DNA from 4 places in the Streptomyces sp. LN549 genome. Region 4 is predicted to be linked to each of the others. Evidence: riboswitches for the same ligand, from Rfam matches in the RefSeq annotation. Region 4 holds a riboswitch; each other region holds the start of a gene.

Region 1 (4,179 bases), 4.6 Mb from region 4:
GCGCCGCAGTCGTGGTCTCACCCTGGAGACGGCCGCCCAACGGGCCGGGCTCTCGCCCGCCCACCTGTCCCGGCTCGAAACGGGCCGGCGCCAGCCCTCGCTGCCCATGCTGCTCGGACTTGCCAGGATCTACGGTACGACGGTCTCCGAGCTGCTCGGCGAGATCCCCCCGGAACGTGACGCGATCGTCCGCGGCGGCAGGTTCGAGGGGGCCGAGGCCGACGGCTGGATGTACCAGCAGGCCGGCGGCCCCGGCCGGGCGATGCAGGCACTGCGTGTCCGGGTCCCGCACGGCGCCCAGGGTGACCTGGTGCGCGTCCATCCCGGCGAGGAGTGGCTGTACGTCCTGACCGGGCATCTCAGGGTGACCCTCGGCGAAACGGTCCACGACCTCGCCCCGGGTGACAGCGCGCACTTCGACTCGCTCACCCCGCACCGGATCGCGGCCGTGGACCGCGACGGTGCCGAGCTGCTGTTCGTCCACACCCTGCTGCAGAGCCCCGCCGCCGAGCTGTGTCTCGGCAGCGGGATCCACCGTCGCTGAGGCGCCGCCCCCGCCACCGGCACGCCGATGGCCAGAGAGGACTTGTCATGTCCGATTCCGAGAACTTCGACCCGCTCGGCCCGGGCCGGCCCAAGAACTACGACCCGCAGGAGAAGAAGATGCCTCGCGGGCTCGTCATCAGGCTCTTCGCCTACCTGGTGGCCGGGCACATCATCGCGGGCTTCCTCTACCTGCTGTTCGCCGTGGGGATGCACAACCAGTAGCAGCGGGGGGATGCACAACCAGTAGCAGTGGGGCGCCACCGGCAGTCTCGGGGGTCACGACCGGCAGCGGCGGGTGCCCCCGGCCGGTCAGACCTCGTCGAGCAGGCGCTCGCGCAGCCGCTCGCGTGTCTGCGGGGTGATCTTCAGGCCGTCGGCGAGGTACCGGTCGGTGCTGCCCCAGGTCTCGTCGATGGTGTTGAAGGCCGCCGCGAGGTAGTCGGGGTGGGCGCCGAAGAGCGGATTGAGCAGCTCCATCACCTCGGCGGACATTCCGGCGGCGGAGGTGTCGCTGCGACGGACCTTGTAGCGGCGGTGCGCGTCGTTGGACTTGAGGTAGTCGGCCTCGATGGCGTCGCGTTCGACGCCGACAGCGAGCAGGGACACCGCGATCGAGAGACCCGCACGGTCCTTGCCTGCGGCGCAGTGCATCAGCGCCGGCACGCTGTCCTCGGCGAGGGCGTGCAGCACCCGGCTGTGCTCGGCCGTGCGGTCCAGGATGATGCGGCGGTACGAGGCGATCATCCGGTGGGACCCCTTGCCGTCGGCCAGGATCGATCGCAGCTCGTCGATGTTGCCGTCGCGCACCATCCGCCAGAACTCCGCGCCGTCCGCCGGGTCGGTGAGCGGGATGCTCACATTGCGCACACCCGGCAGCTCCACGTCCAGGCCGTCCAGCTTGTGGTCGGCGCCGTTGCGGAAGTCGAAGACGGTGTGCAGGCCGAGACCGGAAAGGAACGTGGCGTCCTCGGCCGTCGCGTGTGCCAGGTGACCACTGCGGTAGAGCCGCCCGTACCGCACCCGGCGGCCGTCCGAGGTGGGCAGCCCGCCCACGTCACGGAAGTTGCGGACACCCGCCAGCTCGGGCTCCGTCGACGGGGTCTGCGGCAGCTGCTGCGTCACGGTCACTCCTGGAGGCTCTGCCGCCGGCGCGTGTCGCCTGCGGGTCCACTCTCGTGACGATACGACATTGATTCCTTGGGCAATCATCTTGGTCGCGCCCCTGTTTTCGGGGCTGCGGGACCGTCCACGTGCCCGGCGGCGAGGGGCCGAGACACGCGGCGCACCGGTCGGGGCGTGACGGATGAGCGCAGCATGTCCGTATTGGGGCTTTTGGTGGAACATGCCCTGCTTGCGCGGGAGATGGTTGCCCTCTCGTGAGCGGGATCATATCCGTGACGGTGTGTGGCTGTGCGGCCGTGGGGTATTCCGGACGCCGCGCGGAAAGCCAAGATCCGTAATCCACGGAGTGTGACCGGAATTCCGTGCCGAATTCCCGGAGCGGAATCCGAAGTGGAACCCGTGGCTTGTTTCTGTCGTCCCGGCTCGCTTACGTTCGCTGTCAATCCGGACGGACCGCCTAATCCTGCCGCCGCCCGGAATTCGCACCCACTCACCGCGTGGCAGGAGCGGGGGAACCAGGTAAGCCGCCGACCGGGAAACCGGCCGGCTCGGGGTGAAGTCGCGCCAGCCGCGACCGGACATCTCCAGTCCGAACCCGACAGCTCACCTCGTAGGCGCCGGAGAGGAAACCTTCATGCCCATATCGGGTAAGCACCGCCGTCCCAAGTCCAGCACCATCGCGCGTGGCGTCGTCGCCGCGAGCGCCGGTGGAGCCGTCATCGCGCTTCCGCTGCTCGGCGCCACCGGTGCCCACGCCGCGGAGCAGGCCGTTCCCGCCACCTCGAAGTCGGCCGCCGCGCACGCCACCCCGGCCACGCCGGTCGCGAAGAAGCAGGCCGGCACCACGTCCTACTCCGTGGTCTCCGGCGACTACCTGTCGAAGATCGCTGCCGAGCACAAGCTCAAGGGCGGCTGGGAGAAGCTGTACCAGGACAACCGCAAGGTCGTCGGCGACAACCCGAGCCTGATCTTCCCGGGCATGAAGCTGACCCTCGGCGGCAAGTCCACGAGCCAGGCCACCACCACCTCCACGGGCTCCACCACCCCGTCGAAGGCCGCGCCCAAGGCTCCGGTCAAGACCGTGACGAAGGCCTCCACCGCCTCCAACGTCTCCTCCTCCTCCGACGCCTCGTCGTCCGAGGAGACCTCGGCCCCGGCCGCCCAGAGCAACGACTCCGGTTACGTCCACCCGGTTCCGGGCAACCACACCACCGCCTACCGCGCCTCCGGTGCCAACTGGTCCAGCGGCAGCCACACCGGCATCGACTTCCCCGTCTCCACCGGCACGAGCGTGAAGGCGATCACCTCCGGCACCGTCGTCACCGCCGGCTGGGGCGGCGCGTACGGCAACGAGGTCGTCATCAAGCACGCCGACGGCCACTACTCGCAGTACGGCCACATGTCCTCGCTCTCCGTCTCGGCGGGCCAGACCGTGACCGCGGGCCAGCAGGTCGGCCTGTCCGGCGCCACCGGCAACGCCACCGGCCCGCACCTCCACTTCGAGGTCCGCACGGGCCCCGCGTACGGCTCGGACATCGACCCGATCGCGTACCTGGCGTCGCACGGGATCAACGTCTGATCCGGGCAACACCGGTCCGGTGAACCGGACCTGAGCAGTGCAGAGAGGGACGGTGTGCGGCGGCGCACCGTCCCTCTGCTTATTCCCCCTTTACCAAAAACTGACCGGGTGGTCTATATCACCACCCGTCAACCCCGTATTACGGTCGCGTAGGTCACATTCGGCGGTGCAGGATATGCCCTTGTGGCAGACGATTCGAACAACATCCAGCAGGGCGTCATCAACCGACAGGGCGCCATCGGGTCGTACGCGGCGATTGGCGACAGCTTCACCGAGGGAGTCGGTGACCCCGGCCCGGACGGAACCTTCGTCGGCTGGGCGGACCGGTTCGCGGTACTCCTCGCGGACCAGCTCCCGGACCCCGACGCGGCGGCGGGCAGCGCAGGATCCGCGCACGGGAACTTCAGGTACGCCAATCTCGCCGTACGAGGACGCCTCCTCGACCAGATCGTCGAGGAGCAGGTGCCGCGCGCCAGGGAACTCGCCCCCGATCTGGTGAGCTTCTGCGCAGGCGGCAACGACATCATCCGGCCGGGCACCGACCCCGACGACGTGGCCGAGCGCTTCGAGCGCGCGGTCGCCGACCTGACCCGGTCGGTCGGCACCGTCATGGTCACCACCGGCTTCGACACCCGCAACGTGCCCGTGCTGCGCCATCTGCGCGGCAAGATCGCCACGTACACCGCCCATGTGCGGTCCATCGCCGACCGGTACGACTGCCCGGTGCTCGACCTCTGGTCCCTGCGCTCGGTCCAGGACCGGCGGGCCTGGGACGACGACCGGCTGCACCTGTCGGCGGAGGGCCACACCCGGGTCGCGCTGCGCGCCGCGCAGGTGCTCGGCCTCGACGTGCCCGCCGACCCGGACCAGGAGTGGCCGCCGCAGGCACAGCGCGGAACGCTCGAGGTACGGCGCGACAACATCCACTGGGC
Region 2 (4,179 bases), 1.8 Mb from region 4:
AATTCGAGGCCCTTGGCGGTGTGCAGCGTCATCAGCGTGACGACACCGGAGCCGTCCTCGTCCTCGTCGGGGATCTGGTCGGCGTCCGCGACGAGCGCGACCTTCTCCAAGAACTCGGCGAGCGTGCCCGTGCCCTCCTCCTCCGCCCGCTCCTGCTCGAACTCGAGCGCCACGGAGGCGAGTTCCTGAAGGTTCTCGATCCGGGTCTCGTCCTGCGGGTCGGTGGACGCCTGGAGTTCGGCGAGATAGCCGGTCCGCTCCATGACGGCCTCCAGCACGACGGCCGGTCCGGCGCCGGACTCCACGATCGTGCGGAGCTCCTCCATCAGCGTGTTGAACCGCTTCACCGCGTTCGACGAGCGGGCAGCCATGCCGTACGCCTCGTCGACACGGCGCAGCGCCTGCGGGAAGGAGATCTTCTCGCGCATCGACAGGGCGTCGATCATCGCCTCGGCCCGGTCGCCGATGCCGCGCTTGGGCACGTTCAGGATGCGCCGCAGCGGGACGGTGTCCTCGGGGTTGGAGAGGACCCGGAGGTAGGCCAGGACGTCCCTGACCTCCTTGCGCTCGTAGAAGCGCACGCCGCCGACGACCTTGTAGGGCAGACCGACGCGGATGAAGATCTCTTCGAAGACTCGGGACTGGGCGTTCGTACGGTAGAAGACGGCGACGTCGCCCGCCTTCGCGTCCCCGGCGTCCGTGAGCCGGTCGATCTCGTCCGCGACGAACTGCGCCTCGTCGTGCTCGGTGTCCGCGACGTATCCGGTGATCCGGGCGCCGGTGCCGGCGTTGGTCCAGAGGTTCTTCGGGCGACGGCTCTCGTTGCGCTCGATGACGGCGTTGGCCGCGGACAGGATCGTCTGCGTGGAGCGGTAGTTCTGCTCCAGCATGATCGTCGTCGCGTCCGGGTAGTCCTCCTCGAACTGGAGGATGTTGCGGATGGTCGCGCCACGGAAGGCGTAGATCGACTGGTCCGCGTCACCCACGACGCACAGCTCTGCGGGGGCGTCCTCGGGACCGGCCGGGCCGACCAGCTCCCGCACGAGGGTGTACTGGGCGTGGTTGGTGTCCTGGTACTCGTCGACCATGACGTGCCGGAAGCGGCGGCGGTAGTGCTCGGCGACGTCGGGGAACGCCTGGAGCAGGTGCACCGTCGTCATGATGATGTCGTCGAAGTCCAGGGCGTTGGCCTCGCGCAGCCGGGACTGGTACAGCGCGTAGGCATGGGCGAGGGTCTTCTCGAAGCCGTCCGTGGCCTGACCGGCGAAGGTCTCCTCGTCGATCAGCTCGTTCTTCAGGTTGGAGACCTTCGCCGTGAACGACTTCGGCGGGAAGCGCTTAGGGTCGAGGTCGAGATCGCGGCATACCAGGGCCATGAGGCGCTTGGAGTCGGCGGCGTCGTAGATCGAGAACGACGAGGTGAAGCCGAGCCGCTTCGACTCGCGGCGCAGGATCCGTACGCACGCGCTGTGGAAGGTCATGACCCACATGGCGTTGGCCCGCGGCCCGACGAGCTGCTCGACGCGCTCCTTCATCTCGCCCGCGGCCTTGTTGGTGAAGGTGATCGCCAGGATCTGGCCCGGGTGCACCCCGCGCTCGGCCAGCAGGTGGGCGATGCGGTGGGTCAGCACCCGGGTCTTGCCCGAACCGGCACCGGCGACGATGAGCAGCGGGGACCCGGCGTGCACGACGGCTGCGCGCTGCTCGGTGTTCAGCCCGTCGAGCAGCGCGGCGGCATCGACGACCGGGCGGTGGGCCCCGTCGCGGTAGTACGCGTCGCGGGGCGGCGGGGGCCCGTCGAAAACGCCCGCGAAGAGGTCCTCCGGCACCGCTTCGGGTGCGGAGTCCTCGGGGGGCGGCGGGGGCCCTTCCTCCGTGTGCTGGAGGCCGGCCAGGAAACTGTCGTCAAAGAGGCTGCTCATCGCTGTCCGAGTCTAGGGCGCCGCACTGACACTCCGGGCCCGAGTGACCAACCACGCACTCACGACCGGACACACAGAGCGAGCGGCGGACCGCACGGCGTGGGGGAATTCCAGGTCCACCGGGCCCACAGCACCCCGATCCGTCGAGGTCACGAAAATGTATCGGGCATATCGAACATCAACCTTCACAGCGGCACCATGAGTTGGCTAGCGTGCTCGTTCGGGCGGCCCGTACCCCCAGAGGCGATCCACGCCGACCGGGCGTCCACGCCGAATCCGGGCTGCCCGCATCAGGAGTCCGGAACCGGGGACCCACACGCATCACCGGGGTGAATCGGTCCGAATCCCCCACCAGGACCGTAGGGCAGCCTTCCGTTCCGCCCGAACCCGACAGCTAACCCGGTAGGCGGTCCACGGAAGGAGATGCCGGCCTTGGCGTCGCATCGCAAACCGCGCACCCTGGTGCGCAACACCGGCCCCGCCGTCGGGCTCACGACCGCCGCGCTGGCGTCGGTGACTCTGCTGTCCACGCAGAGCGCACTGGCCGCCCCGGCCCCCAAGCCCAGCATCGAGGACGTGCAGAAGAAGGTCGACGACCTCTACCGCCAGGCGGGCACCGCGACCCAGCAGTACAACCAGGCGAAGGAGGCGACGACCAAGCAGCGCTCCAAGGTGGACACCCTGCTGGACGACGTCGCCCGGCGCACCGAGAAGCTGAACGAGGCCCGCAGGACACTCGGCACCTATGCCGCCGCCCAGTACCGCGGCGGCGCCCTCGCCCCGACCGCCACCTTCTTCCTGGCCGACGACCCGCAGTCGTTCTTCGACCAGACCCATCTCATGGACCGGATGACCGAGCGCCAGACGCTGGCCGTTTCGGACTTCCGTACGCAGCAGGCGAAGGCGTCCAAGCAGCGGGCCGAGGCCGTGGCGAGCCTGGAGACGCTCACCGAGTCGCAGGCGACGCTGCGCACCAGCAAGCAGAACGTCCAGACGAAGCTGTCCGAGGCCCGCAGCCTGCTGTCGAAGCTGACCGCCGAGGAGAAGGCGCGTCTGGCGGAGCTGGAGCGCAAGAAGGAGGCGGAGGCCAAGCGCAAGGCTGCGGAACTGGCGAAGAAGCAGGCCGCCGCGAAGGCCGAGGCTGCCCGCAAGGCCGAGGAGGCCGCCAAGGAGGCGGACACCGGAAGCGGTACGGACACCGGAAGCGGGACCGGCACCGGCACCGGCACGGGTTCCGGGACCGACGCCTCGACCAAGGCCGAGAAGGTCATGGCGTTCGCCAGGGCGCAGCTCGGCAAGCCGTACGTCTGGGGGGCCACCGGCCCGGCCTCGTACGACTGCTCGGGGCTCACCCAGGCGGCCTGGAAGGCGGCCGGCGTCGACATTCCGCGGACCACCTGGGACCAGGTGAACGTCGGCACCCGGATCGCCACGGCGGACCTGCAGCCCGGGGACCTGGTCTTCTTCTACGACGACATCAGCCACGTCGGCATCTACAAGGGCGACGGCATGATGATCCACGCGCCGAAGCCGGGGGCGAACGTGCGCGAGGAGTCGATCTTCTACATGCCGATCTACGGAAGCGTGCGACCGGGCTAGACGGGCTTCCAGACCCAAGCCCGGGTCCGAGCCCAAGCCCAGGTCATGAGAACGCCGCTGTCCGGACCCCATGGGGTTCGGACAGCGGCGTTCTCATGCGCCGGTGACACGGCTCAGGTCCAGAGCGTGGCGATGAAGATGTTGACGATCGTGAGTCCGCCGACCGCGGCGAAGAGGCCCTTGTCGACCTTCTCCTCGTCGCGCTTGACGTAGACGAGCCCGAGGATCACGACCAGGATCAGCAGCTTGATGCCGATCTTGACGTTGTTCACCGGGTGGTCGTCGGCCTGGTCGAGCCCGACCAGTGCGATTCCGGTGACCAGCATGGTCAGCGCGCCGTGCAGCATGGCCGGGACGAACCGTGCCGTGCCCGCACCCATCGCCTTCATCTGGGTGAGGAAACCGCCCAGCAGAGAGGCGATGCCGATGATGTGCAGGGCGACGAAGACATCGATGAGTACACGCATGGTTCCGCAGCCTAGCCCCGGCCATATCAGCACTCCGCAGCCCGGTCGACCTAAGTGACCACTTGACCGCGAGATGCACCAATTGCCTGACTCTGGTGCAATTTTTCCGATCATCCGGCGACAACGCAACGCCAAGTTAAGACAATAGGCGTCATTACAACTCTTTCCCGTGTCCCGGGTTTAGCGTCCCT
Region 3 (4,179 bases), 3.3 Mb from region 4:
ACGGCTTCCGGCATCCCCGTGACCATCGCCAAGGCCGACGGCAACCCGGTGAACGCGGCCTCCATGCTCGCCGTGCTCGGGCTCGGCGCGCAGGGCGGCGAGGAGATCGTCCTCGCGTCCGAGGCCGACAACGCCGAAGCCGCCCTGGACCGTCTGTCCAAGCTGGTCGCCGAGGGGCTCGACGAGCTTCCGGAGACCGTCTGATCCCGCCGGGTCACGACAGCAGGTATTCCTGCGAGAGAGCCGCTGCACCCTAAACCGGGAGCCGCGGCTCTTTCGTTTGCGCGAAGGGCCTTCACCCAACAACGTGAACGGCCCTCACCCGACAAAGGAACGCGCCCGGAAATCGGCTGCGCCGACGGTGCTTCGGGCAGCAGAAAGAAAGCCCTGCGGAATGCCTATTCTTTGTATACGGCGCAATTGTTAATGCCGGCCGCTCGGTGTGTTTACGGCATGTTGCGAGGTCCTCACCCGGGCGGGGCGGGCCACGGCGGCATCCGGCCGGCCGGGGCGGCGCAGCCGGTACGCGGCGGTGGCCCGCTCGGCATGCTGGGTGGCCAGGGACCTCGCCCTCTCCGCGTCACCACGCGCCACGGCGTCCACGATCGCTCCGTGCTCGGCCCACGAATCGGACGGACGGGCCGGGTGCTCGACCACGTACATCCAGGCGGTCTTGTGGCGGAGCTGGGTGAGCATCGCGATCAGGCCGGGGCTGCCGGAGGCCTGCGCGAGTGTCTCGTGGAACCAGCCGCCCAGGGAGCGCAGATCGTCGCCCTCCCCTCTGCGGGCACGCTCCTGGCCGAGCCTGACCAGGCCGCGCAGCACTCTGAGGTGCGCGTCCGTGCGGCGGTGAGCGGCTCGGGCCGCACCGAGCGGCTCCAGGAGCATCCGGACCTCCAGGAGGTCGGCGGCCTCCTGCTCGGTGGGCTCGGCGACGCAGGCTCCGGCGTGCCTGCGAGTGACCACGAACCCCTCGGACTCCAGGGTGCGCAGCGCCTCCCGCACCGGGACGCGGGAGACCCCGTAACGGCGCGCGAGCACCTCCTCGGTGAGTCGGCTGCCGCGCTCGAAGACACCCGAGACGATGTCTTCACGGATTGCCGTGCATACCGAATGCGCCGGAATGCGCATGTCCGAACCTCCGCCTTAATCCCCGCGAAACACGGCCGATCGACGCCTGTCCTGCGACTCTATTGCAATGCGGTCGCATTTCCGACGGCGGGTGGAAATTCATGAATATCTTTTGGTCACCGGCCGTTCGGGAACGACCGGTGCGGACCCGGCGCGGACTTGGTGCCGCATGGCGGCACGGCGAAGGCCCCGGCGTGGTGCCGGGGCCTTCGCCGGGTGTCTGGGGGTTGGTCAGACGGTGACGCCGTGGGCGCGCAGGTAGGCGACCGGGTCCACGTCGGAGCCGTACGAGGGTGTGGTCCGGGCCTCGAAGTGGAGGTGCGGGCCGGTCGAGTTCCCGGTGGAGCCGGAGAGGCCGATCTGCTGTCCGGCGCCGACGCTCTGGCCGACGGACACGCCGATCGAGGAGAGGTGGCCGTACTGGGTGTACGTGCCGTCCGTCATCCGCAGCACGATGTTGTTGCCGTACGCGCCGCCCCAGCCGGCCTCGACGACCGTGCCGGCGCCGACGGCGACGACGGAGCTGCCGGACGCGGCGTGGAAGTCGATGCCGGAGTGGCTGCCGGAGGACCAGAGCGAGCCGCTGGACTTGTAGCCGGTGCTCACGTACGAACCGGCGACGGGGAGCTGGAAGGAGCCGAGCCGGGTGCGCTCGGCGGAACGGGCGGCGCGGGCGGCGCTCTCGCGGGCCTCCTCGGCGCGGGCGGCGGCCTTCGCCTTCGCGGCCGCCTTGGCCTTCGCCTTCGCCTTGAGCTCCGCCTTCTTCTTCGCCTCGGCCTTCTTCTTGGCCGCCTCGGCCTTGGCCTTCTGCTCCGCGACGTCGGCCTGGTGCCGCTGCGCGTCCGCCTGTGCGCCGATCCGGTCGGCGAGGACGTTCTCGATGGCGATGACCTGGGTGAGGCCGGTCTCGCTGACGGCGGGGGTCTCGGTGCCCGCGGCGAGGGCCGGGGAGGCCAGTCCGCCGATGACGCCGGTGGTGGCCAGAGTCGCGATGCCGACGGCCTTCGCGCCGCTGCGCGTCAGACGGCCCGGGGCACGGTGCTTCCCGGTGGCACGGGTGAACGCCATGAAGTGGCTGGTCCTTTCCTTCCTTCTCGCCTACCGGGTTAGCTGACGGGTTCGGAGCAGGAAGGTCTCCTACGGATCCCCCGGCCTCGCACGAGGCGCGGGCGTCCGATTCACCCCAGGGACTGCGTGGGTCCCCGGCTCCCCAGGCTCGCGCCTGACGGGGACTCGGCGATGACTGCCCGGTACGTCGCGGATGCGGCATACGAGTGACGGACAGCGGAGCCGACGCTAAACGGGGGCACTTCCCTGCACCAAACGGACAGGCCGTTTTGTAGCACATCCCACAGGGCAGACAGGCAACCTCCCCCATAAAGCGGACAAAACGGAAGGTCCTGGCGGAGACGTCTCCGCCAGGACCTTCCGTTTGCCCCGATATCGAGTGAAGTAGCGGGTCGGCTCAGCCGGCCACGACCGATACCTCACCGATGCCGAGCGCCCTGACCGGGTCGGCGATCTGCGCCGCGTCACCGACCAGGACCGTGACCAGCCGGTCCTGCGGGAAGGCGTTGACCACGGCCGCGGTCGCCTCGACCGTGCCGGTCTCCGCGAGGCGTGCGTACAGGTGCGCCTGGTAGTCGTCCGGAAGATGCTGCTCGACCTGGTCGGCGAGCGTGCCCGCGACCGAGGCGGCCGTCTCGAACTTGAGCGGGGCGACACCCACGAGGTTCTGCACGGCCGTCTCGCGCTCGGCGTCCGTCAGTCCTTCGGCCGCCAGGGTCCGCAGGACCTTCCACAGGTCGTCCAGCGCCGGGCCGGTGGACTCCGTGTCCACCGAACCGCTGATGGCGAGCATCGCGGCACCCGTGGCCCCGGAGGCGGAGTCCGGGGCCGAGGAGCGCAGCACCTGGGCGAAGGCCCGCACGCCGTAGGTGTAGCCCTTCTCCTCGCGCAGCACCCGGTCGAGCCGGGAGGTGAGAGTGCCGCCCAGGCAGTACGTGCCGAGCACCTGCGCCGGCCAGACGCTGTCGTGCCTGTCGGCGCCGATGCGGCCGATCAGCAGCTGCGTCTGCACCGCGCCGGGGCGGTCCACGATCACCACACGGCCCGCGTCGTCGGCGGTGATCGGCGGGACGGGGCGGGGCTCTGCGGTGTTGCCCGACCAGTCGCCGACAGTGTCGGCGAGCAGGGCGTCCAGGTCGATGCCCGTGAGGTCGCCGACGACCACGGCGGTCGCGGTCGACGGGCGGACATGGGCGTCGTAGAAGGCGCGCACGGCCGCGGAGTCGATCCGGGCCACGGTCTCCTCGGTGCCCTGGCGGGGGCGCGACATGCGGGCCGTGGCCGGGAAGAGCTCCTTCGAGAGCTGCTTGGCGGCACGCCGGGCCGGGTTGGCCTGCTCGTGCGGAATCTCGTCCAGCCGGTTGCCCACCAGCCGCTCGATCTCGCTGTCGGCGAAGGCCGGCGCCCGCAGCGCCTCGGAGACCAGGCCGAGCGCCTTGGCCAGCCGGGAGGCCGGAACCTCCAGGGAGACCCGGACACCGGGGTGATCGGCGTGGGCGTCCAGCGTGGCGCCGCACCGTTCCAGCTCGGCGGCGAACTCCTCGGCGCTGTGCTTGTCGGTGCCCTCGGACAGGGCGCGCGACATGATCGTGGCGACCCCGTCCAGGCCCTCGGGCTCGGCGTCCAGCGGGGCGTGGAGGAAGATCTCGACTGCCACGACCTGCTGGCCGGGGCGGTGGCAGCGCAGCACGGTGAGCCCGTTGGGCAGGGAGCCGCGCTCGGGCGCGGGGAAGGCCCAGGGCCTGGCCACGCCGGGGACGGGCTGCGGGTGGTACTCCATCGAAACTCCAGTCGCGGCAGCGTCGGTCACTTGTCCGCTCCTTCGTGCGCGTCGGTGTCGGTGTCGGCGGCATCTGCCTCTTCGGCGGCCTCGGCGGGCTCGACCGGCTCGTAGACCAGCACCGCCCTGTTGTCGGGCCGCAGCTGGGCCCTGGCGGCAGCCTTGACCTCCTCCGCGGTGACATCGAGCACCCGGTGCAC
Region 4 (4,179 bases):
CTCTCCGAGCAACCGCAGCCGGGTCGCGGTGGAGAACCGGTCCCGGTCCTTCGCGGCCATGTCTCCGCCTCCCCATTACGCACGTCCGTCCCCGCACACGGTACGGGACCGAGTGCGGGGACGGACGGAGGCCGGGGCACTTGACCCCGCCGGGCTTTGTGGGCCCTTGCTGTACGTGTCAGCCCTTGAAGCGCGGGAACGCCGAGCGGCCGGCGTACACCGCGGCGTCGTCGAGGATCTCCTCGATGCGCAGCAGCTGGTTGTACTTGGCGACGCGGTCCGAGCGGGCCGGGGCGCCGGTCTTGATCTGGCCGCAGTTCACGGCGACCGCGAGGTCGGCGATGGTGACGTCCTCGGTCTCGCCGGAGCGGTGCGACATCATGCACTTGAAGCCGTTGCGCTGGGCCAGCTCGACGGCGTCCAGGGTCTCGGTCAGCGAACCGATCTGGTTGACCTTGACGAGCAGGGCGTTGGCGGAGCCCTCCTCGATGCCGCGGGCCAGACGCTCCGGGTTGGTGACGAAGAGGTCGTCGCCGACGATCTGCACCTTGGCGCCGATCTTGTCGGTGATGACCTTCCAGCCGGCCCAGTCGTCCTCGTACAGCGGGTCCTCGATGGAGACCAGCGGGTACGCGGAGACGAGCTCCTCGTAGTACTCGGTCATCTCGGCGGCCGAGCGGGACTTGCCCTCGAACTCGTACTTGCCGTCCTTGTAGAACTCCGAGGCGGCGACGTCGAGCGCGAGCGCGATGTCCTTGCCCGGGGCGTAGCCGGCTTCCTTGATGGCCTCGACGATGAGGTCGAGCGCGGCGCGGTTCGACTCCAGGTTCGGCGCGAAGCCGCCCTCGTCACCGAGACCGGTGGACAGGCCCTTGGTCTTCAGGACCTTCTTCAGCGTGTGGTAGACCTCGGCGCCCCAGCGCAGGGCCTCGGAGAAGGACTCCGCGCCGATCGGGGCGATCATGAACTCCTGGATGTCCACGTTGGAGTCGGCGTGCGACCCACCGTTGAGGATGTTCATCATCGGGACGGGCAGCAGGTGCGCGTTCGGGCCACCGAGGTAGCGGAACAGCGGCAGGTCCGAGGCCTCGGAGGCGGCGTGGGCCACGGCGAGCGAGACGCCGAGGATGGCGTTGGCGCCGAGCGAGCCCTTGTTCTCCGTGGCGTCCAGGTCGAACATCGCCTGGTCGATCAGCCGCTGCTCGGTCGCGTCGTAACCGACGAGCTCCGGGCCGATCTGCTCGATCACGGCGAGGACGGCCTTCTCGACGCCCTTGCCGTGGTAGCGGTTGGGGTCTCCGTCGCGAAGCTCGATGGCCTCGAACGCACCGGTGGAGGCGCCGGACGGAACGGCAGCACGGCCCGTGCTGCCGTCGTCGAGGCCGACCTCGACCTCGACCGTGGGGTTTCCGCGGGAGTCGAGGATTTCCCTGGCTACGACGACGTCGATGGACGGCACGAGGCATCTCCTTCTGGGATATGACGCTGGTGGTGCAGGGTCGCTTTGGCCTTGCGACAAGAGCCTAACCGGCCGGGCCGCCTCAACCGGCCGACCGCCCGTCCCCTGGGACGAAAAAGGACTCAAGAGCGGGCACGGCAGGACAAAGGGCCAGAATTCTACTGACTAGTAACTACAACAGTTGAACGATCACGCCGAAAACCGGCCGACCCCGACCCGGCACGCACGGGGGGAAGATGCGCACCGGGCCGGGGCGGCCGGAGTGATCAGCGAGGAGAGATCGCGACTACTTCGTCAGGTGGAGCTGCTGACCCGGGTAGATCAGGTCGGCGTCCGTGACGATGTCCTTGTTCAGCTTGAAGAGCTGCTCCCAGCCACCCTTGACCTTGTGGTCGGCAGCGATCTTGCTCAGGGAGTCGCCGGCGACGACCTTGTACTCGCCGTCACCCTTCTCGACCTTCTTGCCGGTCGGGGTGGTGACGGTCTTCGACTCGGACCTTGGGGGCGGCCGAGCGGTCCGAGCGGTTGGTGGAGGGGGCCTCGGTGCGCTCGGCCTTCTTCGGCTCGGCCTGCTGGACCGGCGCCGACTCCTGCTTCGGGGCGGCCTTGGGAGCGGCCTCGGTCTTGGCGGCGGAGGAGCCGGTGTCGACACCCGGGTCGACACCGTCGTTGCTCAGGTTGCCGGCACCGGCACAGGCCCAGGCGCCCGGGCCCTGAAGGTCGAGGAGCTTCTCGGCGACGGCGATCTGCTGGGCCTTGGTGGCCAGGTCGGCGCGGGCCGCGTACTGGGTACCGCCGGCGGCGGCCCAGCTGGACTGCGAGAACTGCAGGCCACCGTAGTAACCGTTGCCGGTGTTGATGGACCAGTTGCCACCGGACTCGCACTGGGCGACGGCGTCCCACGTGGACACGGAGGCGGCGGAGGCGCCGGTGGCACCCATCAGAGGCACGGCGATGGCGGCACCGGCGACACCGGCGAGCGTGGCGATACGGACGGCCTTGGACGGGCGACGGTGCTTGTTGCCCTTGCTGTTGAGCAGCATCGAGACTTCTCCTCACCGACGCCTACGAGGTGAGCTGTCGGGTTCGGGCCAAGTGAGTTGCCCGGTCGCACGTCCTAGCGCACGACTTCACCCCAAGCCGGTCCTGATGCGTCTTGCGACGACCGGGCCCGGCGCTTACCTGGGTCCCCCGCTCCTGCCTACGGCGCTTTACGCGTCTGTTCCCTTCGACCGACGGCAGGATTCGGCGTGACGATCGACGGGGCCCGCGGTGCGAGCGGTTCCGACCGTAAACACACCACCCCGCATATCCAAAGATGGACATACCGGATAAACAGCCCCTCCTTGCATCCGAAGAACCGTCGTTTGCGCAGGTGGGAACGGATACGGCGGGACCTCCCGGACAAGATGCGCCAGTTCACGCAAAGAGACCCATGTCTCACTTAGTCAAAAGTGGGACATAGGCCTCTTAACTACCCCAATTTTTGGGGTGTTTTCAGCTGATCATCAGACCGCTCTCACTCGGCCTTCACGCCGAGATCGAGGCTCTGGCCAGGCAGGATGAGGTCGGGGTCGGAGCCGACTTCCGCCTTGTTGGCCTCGTACAGCTGGGTCCAGCCGCCGGACAGCTTCTGTGCATCAGCAATGGCCCAGAGGTTGTCGCCGGCTCGCACGGTGTACGTACCGTCAGCAGCCGCGGCACCGCTGTCGCGTGCGTCACCGTCACCACGCGAGGCGTGCCGCCCCGCGTCCCGGTCACTGCCGTTGCCGCTCCCCCGGGTCTCCTCGGGCGCCGGAGCGCCCCGGTGCTTGCCGGCCTTCTCCTGCCCCCCGGAGGGATCCTCCTCGGCGCCGGAGGCGTCACCCGAGGGCGACGTGGAGGGCGTGGCCGACGGGGACGCGGACGCGTCCGGCTTCCCGCCCTTGTCCTCCGCCTCGTCCGTGGCCCCGTCCGCCGGCTTCGTCGCGTCCGAGGACGCGCCGTCCGACGCGGTCGCGTCCCCGGAGGGGTCGCTGCCCGCGGACGGGTCCGCGCTACCGGTGGGGTCGCCGGACGGCGTGCTGCCCGGATCCACACCCGGCAGGCCGGTGTCCACCGCGAGGCCCGAGATGACCGCGCAACTGGGCCACGCCTTCGGCCCCTGGTCGTCCAGGACCTTCTCCGCCACGGCGATCTGCTGCGAGCGGCTGGCGAGGTCCGCGCGCTCCGCGTACGACTCGCCGCCGTACGACTTCCAGACCTCCTGCGAGAACTGCAGGCCGCCGTAGTAGCCGTTGCCGAGGTCGGCGCTCCACATGCCGCCGCTCTCGCACTCGGCCACCCGGTCCCAGGTCGAGGCGTCGGCGGCGTGCGCACCTGCCGCGCCGAGCAGCGGGATGGCGATGGCCGAGCCGGTCACGCCTGCGGCGACGATGATCGCGGGTGCCTGCCGAGGGCGACGGTGTCTGCCGTTCGCGGAGCCCATGGGGATGCCTTCCGTGTGACTGACGAGTGACTGGTGAGTCGAACGGTGAACCTAGCGGGACTCGAACGTGTGTCACAAGTCGATGCAGCAGAGATCACGTGAAAGTCACAGAGTTGACAGAGTGTCACCTTCACCGAGCGCCGATCCCGGGGTGAACTCCACCGGCAGGGTGCGCAGTCCACGCATGATGAGCCCGCCACGCCACCGCAAATCGGCAGGTTCCCCCGCAAGTCGCAGGTCCGGAAGGCGTTTC

Evidence for each region. A riboswitch is a leader RNA that binds a small molecule or an ion and turns the genes downstream of it on or off. The one in region 4 is predicted to bind cyclic di-AMP.
Region 1: linked by a shared signal. The riboswitch ahead of SH922_RS36270 (peptidoglycan DD-metalloendopeptidase family protein) and the one ahead of SH922_RS15775 (transglycosylase family protein) in region 4 are both predicted to bind cyclic di-AMP.
Region 2: linked by a shared signal. The riboswitch ahead of SH922_RS24495 (NlpC/P60 family protein) and the one ahead of SH922_RS15775 (transglycosylase family protein) in region 4 are both predicted to bind cyclic di-AMP.
Region 3: linked by a shared signal. The riboswitch ahead of SH922_RS30435 (M23 family metallopeptidase) and the one ahead of SH922_RS15775 (transglycosylase family protein) in region 4 are both predicted to bind cyclic di-AMP.

What each region holds. Positions count from the first base shown of each region.
Region 1 is NZ_JAZHRI010000002.1:8,160,325-8,164,503, forward strand. It holds gene SH922_RS36255 (helix-turn-helix domain-containing protein) at 1-544, shown strand, start outside; gene SH922_RS36260 (DUF6126 family protein) at 592-768, shown strand; gene SH922_RS36265 (tyrosine-protein phosphatase) at 856-1,668, opposite strand; cyclic di-AMP (ydaO/yuaA leader) riboswitch at 2,146-2,300, shown strand; gene SH922_RS36270 (peptidoglycan DD-metalloendopeptidase family protein) at 2,303-3,247, shown strand; gene SH922_RS36275 (SGNH/GDSL hydrolase family protein) at 3,431-4,179, shown strand, end outside.
Region 2 is NZ_JAZHRI010000002.1:5,368,256-5,372,434, reverse strand. It holds gene pcrA (DNA helicase PcrA) at 1-1,922, opposite strand, end outside; cyclic di-AMP (ydaO/yuaA leader) riboswitch at 2,181-2,347, shown strand; gene SH922_RS24495 (NlpC/P60 family protein) at 2,346-3,521, shown strand; gene SH922_RS24490 (hypothetical protein) at 3,635-3,988, opposite strand.
Region 3 is NZ_JAZHRI010000002.1:6,780,777-6,784,955, reverse strand. It holds gene SH922_RS30445 (HPr family phosphocarrier protein) at 1-204, shown strand, start outside; gene SH922_RS30440 (GntR family transcriptional regulator) at 424-1,131, opposite strand; gene SH922_RS30435 (M23 family metallopeptidase) at 1,363-2,199, opposite strand; cyclic di-AMP (ydaO/yuaA leader) riboswitch at 2,213-2,380, opposite strand; gene SH922_RS30430 (M16 family metallopeptidase) at 2,597-3,979, opposite strand; gene SH922_RS30425 (M16 family metallopeptidase) at 4,006-4,179, opposite strand, start outside.
Region 4 is NZ_JAZHRI010000002.1:3,530,159-3,534,337, forward strand. It holds gene SH922_RS15765 (septum formation initiator family protein) at 1-60, opposite strand, end outside; gene eno (phosphopyruvate hydratase) at 179-1,459, opposite strand; partial or broken gene SH922_RS15775 (transglycosylase family protein) at 1,746-2,502, opposite strand; cyclic di-AMP (ydaO/yuaA leader) riboswitch at 2,507-2,678, opposite strand; gene SH922_RS15780 (transglycosylase family protein) at 2,979-3,926, opposite strand; gene SH922_RS15785 (cytochrome P450) at 4,032-4,179, opposite strand, start outside.